2 regions of the Cohnella sp. GCM10012308 genome follow, and region 1 is predicted to be linked to the other one. Evidence: predicted binding sites of a transcription regulator. Region 1 holds the regulator's gene; the other holds the start of a gene.
The links. Region 1 encodes LexA, which represses DNA repair genes until DNA is damaged. Its sites were predicted from a motif close to CGAACATATGTTCG; they were not measured.
Positions count from the first base shown of each region.

Region 2: the regulator LexA is predicted to act here: its motif matches at 1,370-1,383, upstream of recA (recombinase RecA).

Region 1 is NZ_JBHRYU010000017.1:19,438-23,359, forward strand. Features, by position in the region: gene ACFOTD_RS18420 (hypothetical protein) at 1-108, opposite strand, end outside; gene ACFOTD_RS18425 (DUF896 domain-containing protein) at 230-427, opposite strand; gene ACFOTD_RS18430 (LysM peptidoglycan-binding domain-containing protein) at 589-1,038, opposite strand; gene lexA (transcriptional repressor LexA) at 1,203-1,826, shown strand; gene glnA (type I glutamate--ammonia ligase) at 1,914-3,242, opposite strand; gene ACFOTD_RS18445 (MerR family transcriptional regulator) at 3,276-3,695, opposite strand; gene ACFOTD_RS18450 (methionine gamma-lyase family protein) at 3,822-3,922, opposite strand, start outside.
Region 2 is NZ_JBHRYU010000001.1:95,474-99,395, reverse strand. Features, by position in the region: gene ACFOTD_RS00460 (competence/damage-inducible protein A) at 1-1,204, shown strand, start outside; gene recA (recombinase RecA) at 1,452-2,510, shown strand; gene ACFOTD_RS00450 (regulatory protein RecX) at 2,607-3,482, shown strand; gene rny (ribonuclease Y) at 3,820-3,922, shown strand, end outside.

The sequences.
Region 1 (3,922 bases):
ATCGATCTGCACCGAGGGAGCGGACAAGCTCTGCTTGCCCTCTTTTTTGCGGCGTTTGTTGATTTGCTTCGAATTGCGCTGTACGGCGCGTTCCCATGAACGTGACACTGCATACCCTCCTATGTATAGGCAAAGCCGGCTTTAAGCCGGCTTTGCCGCGTTGCCGCATGAATAAGACCGTTCATACCATCGTTTAGGACATTAATTATCGGACCTGCATCCGGGCAAATCAATGCTTGACCGTATCTTCGGGCGGTTCGTCCGTCCATTCGATCTGATCGAGCTGTTGCCTGAAGTTTCGCTTGAAGTTGTCCAGATAATCCTTGCGCAGCTTTTGCCGTTCGACAGTTTCTTCCTCGGTTAATCCGATCGTTTTGTGCTTATGTGCCAACTCGTTAATCCGAGCGATCAACTTGTCGAATTCCATAGGGTCACCTCCCGTGTTGCCTCTTCTAATTTGACATTATCGCAAGGGGAATGTCAAGGCGAGGCTAAAGCAAAAAAGACCGATATGCATCGGTCGATTAAGGATAGTCTATTCATGAAAGATTCGTAGTGCGAATATTGAACGAACAGGAATGTGTGTTCCTAGTCTGCTTTATCCGATAGCTTGGCCGGCAGGACCAAGCGTTGACCGGAAGCGATGGTGGATGACGTCAGTCCGTTGCGCTTCATGATCAGGTGCACGGCCGCGATCGTCTTCATGCCGGCAGGCTTGGCACCCTCGGCGATCGACCAAAGCGTATCTCCGCTGTCGACCGACACGGTCGCTTCCGATGCAGCAGCCGGACGGACGGAATCGGGCTCGGCCGATGCAGTCATCATGGACAGTCCCGCATAGATCAGCAGTGCGACGATCGGAATCAAAATTAGCCGCAGTCCCTTAAAGGAGACGATCGATTGAAGAATGCCCGTCGACGACGCACTCCTGGTCCGTGCAGACGAAGCGAATGCTCGCCCCGTCCCGCTCTCCATCTTCATATATGTATATTCATTAGCCTTCATGGAATCCGAACCGAGCAGCTGTACTTGTACCATCTCATCCACCCCAAACGTTTGTTCTGATATGAGAATATCACGAACATATGTTTGAGTCAACACTTTTACGAACACAAGTTCCCTAAGAACGAATGTTTGTACGAACTCCGGTTCTGTGTTATAATTTGTCATATGAATTTTTAAGTCAGTAGGAGGGCTTCGAGGTGTCGAAGATGTCCAACCGTCAATCCGCCATATTGGAATTTATTAAGAATGAAGTCAAGGACAAGGGTTATCCCCCATCCGTGCGCGAGATCGGCGAAGCCGTCGGACTCGCTTCGAGCTCTACCGTACACGGTCATCTAGACCGTCTCGAAAAGAAAGGCCTCATTCGCCGCGATCCGACCAAGCCGCGCGCGATCGAGATTACTGACGGCGAACAGGATCCTGTCATTCAGTTCGCGCAGTCCATTCGTCAGGTACCGCTCGTGGGGAAGGTCACGGCAGGCGTGCCGATTACCGCGACGGAGAATATCGAGGAGTACTTCCCGCTTCCCGCCCAGATGGTCGGCGAGCAGACGGTGTTCATGCTTTCCGTCAGAGGCGACAGCATGATCGACGCCGGCATTCATAGCGGCGACTACGTTATCGTGCGCCAGCAGCAGACGGCTACGAACGGCGATATCGTCGTCGCCATGACCGAGGAAGACGAAGCGACGGTCAAGACGTTCTACAAGGAGCGCGACCACATTCGCCTTCAACCGGAGAATACGACGATGGAGCCTTTGCGCTTGAACAACGTCAGCATTTTGGGCAAAGTCATCGGTTTAATCCGCAGCATTCGATAATCGCTTTTTTTCATCAATCGACGGCAACGACAAAGAATCCTCGGCATCGCTTAGCGATCGCCGAGGATTCTTTGTTGTTGCCGAGTATTAATAAGTCGTCAAATACTGATCCCGCTCCCATTGGTGGACCTGGGTGCGATAGATGTCGTATTCGATTTCCTTCATTTCATAGAAATGCGTGAGCGCGTGATCGCCGAGCGCCTCGCATACGATCTCGTCGCGCAGCATCTCGGACAGCGCTTCGCGAAGATTCAGCGGCAGGCTCGGGATGCCTGCGTCGATACGTTCTTCTTCGCTCATCACATAAATATTGCGGTCGACAGGCGCGGGCAGCGCAGTCTTGTTGCGAATGCCGTCGAGGCCCGCCTTCAGCATGACTGCAAGCGCCAGATACGGATTGGCAGCCGGGTCCGGATTGCGGACTTCGACGCGCGTGCTGAGGCCGCGGGACGCAGGAATGCGGATCATCGGACTGCGGTTGCTCGCCGACCAGGCGACATAACAAGGCGCTTCATAGCCGGGAACGAGCCGTTTGAACGAATTGACGGTCGGATTCGTAATGGCCGCCATGCCCCGTGCATGCTGCAGGATTCCCGCCATATAATGACGCGCCACCGTGCTGAGGCCCAGACGGTCGTTCGCATCATAGAACGCATTTTCCGAGCCTTTGAACAGCGACTGATGGCAGTGCATGCCCGAACCGTTCATGCCGTACAGCGGCTTCGGCATAAATGTCGCGTGCAGTCCGTGCTTGCGCGCAATCGTCTTGACGACGAGCTTAAACGTCTGGATCTGGTCGGCCGCCTTGATGGCGTCCGCATATTTGAAGTCGATCTCGTGCTGTCCGGGTGCGACCTCGTGGTGGGATGCTTCGATCTCGAAGCCCATTTCCTCGAGCATAAGCACGATATCGCGACGGCAATTCTCGCCCAGATCGGTCGGCGCAAGGTCGAAGTATCCGCCCTGGTCGTTAAGCTCTGTCGTCGGATTGCCCTTCTCGTCGGTCTGGAACAGGAAAAACTCGGGTTCGGGACCGACATTAAACGACGTATAGCCAAGCTCCTCGGCTTCCTCGAGCGCACGCTTCAAGATACCGCGCGGATCGCCTGCGAACGGCGTGCCGTCAGGCATATAGATGTCGCAGATCAGGCGCGCGACTCGATCTTCCGTGACCCATGGGAAAACGACCCATGTATCGAGATCCGGATACAGATACATGTCGGACTCCTCGATCCGAACGTAGCCTTCGATGGAGGAACCGTCGAACATCATTTTGTTATCCAACGCCTTTTGGAGCTGGCTTACGGGGATTTCCACGTTTTTGATGATGCCCATCAGATCGGTAAATTGCAAACGAATAAAACGTACGTTCTCTTCCTTGGCAATCCGAATGATATCCTCGCGCGAGTAGCTCATGACAGCCTCCTAGAATGGTCGTTGTAGGTACAGCTACTTGTTCTTGTAAAAGCGGGACAGCTCGCCCTGGATGAGCGATACTTGGCCCGGACGCTTGTTGCCCGACATGATCTGCTGCTTGAGCATGCGGTGAAGCTGAGATTCGGACATCTCGCGTCGCTTGACCTCGGACATCTCGTTGATAATCGTTCCGTCGTCCGCGCTCTCTCCGACCGGGTTCATCACCTGCTTGATGCCGGCGATGTTGACGCCCTTCTCGATCAGCGCTTTGATCTCGAGCAGACGCTCGACGTCGTTAAACGAGAAAAGCCGCTGATTGCCCGCCGTCCGGGCGGGTTGAATCAGTTCATGTTGTTCGTAATATCGTATTTGCCGGGCAGTCAGATCGGTCAGCTTCATGACAATGCCAATCGGGAACAGCGCCATATTTCTGCGTATTTCGTCGCCAGCCATAACGTATCAACCTTCCATCTGGGCGCGGAATTTGCAACCACTCCCATTGTAGCCCGGGCCGCAAAACATGTCAAGGAATGTAAGGTTTAATTCCAATGAGCATACGCAGCCATTCGGCAGGCTCGGCTATTGATTCCGCCGAACTGACATCCCGGAGAGCATGCCCCGATCGCGCAGCGACTCCCAAGCTTCCCGCACTGCCAATTTTACGTGCGCATACGTTAATC
Region 2 (3,922 bases), on a different contig from region 1:
CGTCAACACCAACGCGCAGTTTTTGTCGCAGCGGCTCGCGGATCTCGGTATCGACGTATACTTCCAGACGGTCGTCGGGGACAATGCGGACCGTCTGAAGCAAGCGATCGCCGTTGCCGAGACCAGGGCCGACCTCGTTCTTTTTACCGGCGGTCTTGGACCGACGATGGACGACCTGACGCGCGATGCGCTGGCCGCCCATCTGGGCGTCGGCATCGACATGCATGAGCCTTCGCTCGCCAAGATCGAAGCGATGTTCGCCGGCAGGGCGCCTTCGCTCATCGAGATCAACCGCCGCCAGGCGATGCTCGTGGAGGGCGCTTCGCCGCTCCGCAACGACGCCGGCCTGGCCGTCGGCAGCGCGCTCACGGCGAACGGCACGCATTATATGCTGCTGCCGGGACCGCCGCGCGAGATGAAGCCGATGTTCCTGAACGACGGCAGCGCCTGGCTGAAGGAAAAGCTCGGCGATGCAGATTCGCTGCATTCGGCTATGCTTCGCTTCTGCGGGATCGGCGAGTCCGCGCTTGAAGAGCTCTACAAGGACTTGATCGAGGCGCAGCGCGATCCGACGCTCGCCACCTACGCCAAGGAAGGCGAAGTCACGCTGCGCGTGTCCACGAAGGCGGCGACGGCCGAAGAGGCGCTCGCCAGACTGGAGCCGACGCTTCAGGAGATTCGCAGGCGCGGAGAGCGGTATCTGTATTCGGAGAGCGACGTGGCGCTCGAAGCCGAGGTCATTCGGCTGCTCGCGGAGCAGCGGCGGACGATCTCCTGCGCGGAGAGCTGCACCGGCGGCTTGATCGCGACGCTGCTCACGACGATACCAGGCAGCGCGGACGCTTTTCTGGGCGGCGTGGTGAGCTACAGCAATCCTGTCAAGCGGGACCTGCTGGGCGTCGACCAGGCGCTGCTGGAGGGCGAAGGCGCGCCAGGGGCCGTCAGCGAGGAAACCGCGAAAGCGATGGCCGACGGCGTGCGCAGCGCGACCGATACGGATCTGGCATTGTCGGTTACGGGCGTGGCGGGACCCGCGTCCTCCGAAGGCAAGCCCGTCGGGCTCGTCTACATCGGGATCTCCGAACGCGGCAAACCTGTCCGCGCAGAGAAGCTTCAGCTCCAAGGAGACCGCGAAGGCATCCGGATCAGGGCCGCTAAGCGGGCGTTGTACTTGGCTTGGCTAAGGTTGACCGGCAAGGATTGAGGGCGGGCGCTGCCAAGTTCCGCTGTTCGGTTAACGGGCATGCGAAGTTTTGTTAGACAAGGTACAGGCTTGCGCGGGCTGTCGAATTATGATAGATTGTAAAGGAAAGTTGCGGAAGAACCGTAGCGAAGAATACTTTGCTACGGTTCTTTTTTGGAAGTTTTTCGAACAAATGTTCGTAAAAAGCTTGGCAAACGGTTTATAAAAAGTTATAATATAACTATCAAATGATAAGGATGTGGGTGTGTTGTCCGATCGTCGCGCCGCATTAGAGATGGCATTGCGCCAGATTGAAAAGCAATTCGGCAAGGGTTCGATTATGAAGCTGGGAGAGCAAGCCAACCTCCAAGTCGAGACATACTCCAGCGGAGCGCTGGCTTTGGATATCGCCCTCGGAATCGGCGGATTCCCGCGGGGCCGGATTATTGAAGTATACGGACCGGAGTCCTCCGGTAAGACGACCGTCGCCCTGCATGCGATCGCCGAGGTGCAAAGATCCGGCGGACAAGCCGCCTTTATCGACGCAGAGCATGCGCTCGATCCGATGTACGCACGCAACCTGGGCGTCAACATCGACGAACTGCTGCTGAGCCAGCCGGATACCGGCGAGCAGGCGCTGGAGATCGCAGAAGCGCTCGTACGCAGCGGCGCGGTAGATATCGTTGTCGTGGACTCGGTCGCGGCGCTGGTGCCGAAGGCGGAGATCGAAGGCGACATGGGCGACTCGTTTGTCGGCCTGCAGGCCCGACTGATGTCGCAGGCGATGCGCAAGCTGTCCGGCGCCATCAGCAAGTCGAAGTCGATCGCGGTCTTCATCAATCAGCTTCGCGAGAAAGTCGGCGTCATGTTCGGCAATCCCGAGACGACGCCGGGCGGCCGCGCGCTCAAGTTCTATGCCAGCGTACGTCTGGACGTACGCCGTATCGAGTCGATCAAGCAAGGCAATGACATCGTGGGCAACCGGACGCGCATCAAGGTCGTGAAGAACAAGGTCGCTCCGCCGTTCAAACAAGCGGAAGTCGACATCATGTACGGCGAAGGCATTTCGCGCGAAGGCAGCATCATCGATATCGGCGTCGAGCTGGATATCGTACAGAAGAGCGGCGCATGGTTCTCCTACAATGGCGAGCGTTTGGGACAGGGCCGGGAAAATTCCAAGCAGTTCCTGAAAGATCATGCGGATCTGTGCGGACAGATCGAACGGCAAATCCGCGAAGCCACGCTGAACGAAGTGGCCGTGGCGGCTCGTACGAGCGCCGCGGAGCAGGATGAGGACGAGGAAGAACCGGACTTCGAGAACGAATAATAGGTACAGCTTGAGGGCGTCCGCAGCCGCGGATGCCCTTTTGGACATATGCGGCTTCAGTTTGGCAGCAATGAAAGGCGAGGAGGTTGACCGGCGATGGTCAGAAAAAAAACAGAGCCGAATCCGGCCGACAGCATCGTAGATATTTCGGACGAGCGGGAGTGGGAGCGGTCCCGCACGCAGCGCGCTACTGCGCCGCACCGTTATTCAAAGGAAGAATCGAAGGAAGAGGCAACCGGAGAAGCGGACGCTGCGTCTTCGGGACCGGCAGCCGCCGTCATCGTAGCGGTGGAGGCCGACGCGAAGCGGCCCGCCATGTACAAGCTTGCGATTGCGGTGGATGGCCAGACGGAGCAGGCGCTGATCAGCGTTCACGAGGACACGCTTGTCGCCTGGCGGCTTCTTAAGGACCGGCGGCTGTCACCCGAGGAGTGGGAAATGCTCCGCAAGGAGCAAGAAAAAGAAGAAGCCTATCGCTCGGCGCTTTACATGCTCGATTTTAAAGCCCGCACGCAAGCGGAGCTGCGGCGAGGACTGAAGCGCAAGGGTTATGCCGCCGAAGCGATCGACGGCTGTCTGGAACGGCTCGCGAGACAAGGATACGTGAACGACGCCGTGTTCGCGCAGCGCTTCGCAGAGCAGCGCGTGACGGGACAAAAGAAAGGGAGCCGTCTGGTCCGTCAGGAGCTCATGCAGCGCGGCGTCGACAAGCGGGAGATCGACGAAGCGATCAAGGGCCTCGACGAAGAGGCGGAGCGGAGCTCCGCGCTGGCGCTGGCCATGAAGCGCTGGCCGTCCGTCAAAGGCAAGAGCGAGCGGGAGCGGCAAATGAAGCTGATGAACATGCTTCTGCGCAGGGGGTTTCCCGGCGCCGCGGCCCGCGAAGCCGTGCGCCAAGCCTCAGCTTCGGCAGCCGAAGCTGACGAATGGGATACGCCCGAGGAGCCCTACGACGAGGATGGTCTGGAATAATGCGCTTCAGGCGCGAAGCAGGCTCGTTTTTTGCCGTCCGAACAGGCAGTTCAGGCTTTCAGCAATCTGCGATAGGCGGCTCCAGCCGCGCGTAATCGTCCAAGGCGGCAAGCGGGGGAGGGGACGTCCCTGCATTGCTTGACAATCCATTTTCACAAAAGATACAATGAGTGAGTATTCCATCATCGCGCTACCGATTCTTTTTCCTTCCAAAAAACGATTCGGATAGTGAATTTTCGACGATTTACACGAGATTACGGAACGGTTCTGAAACCGGAGCACAATTAAATAGGTGTCCCAAGATTTGCCTTGGTGATACAACGAGGAGGTGAAGACCATGGAGTCATGGATCTGGGTCTTGATCTTAATCGTTGTTGGCGTGCTTTTCTTTGGGATCGGTTATGTTGTACGCAAGTCCATTGCGGAAGCTAAAATATCCA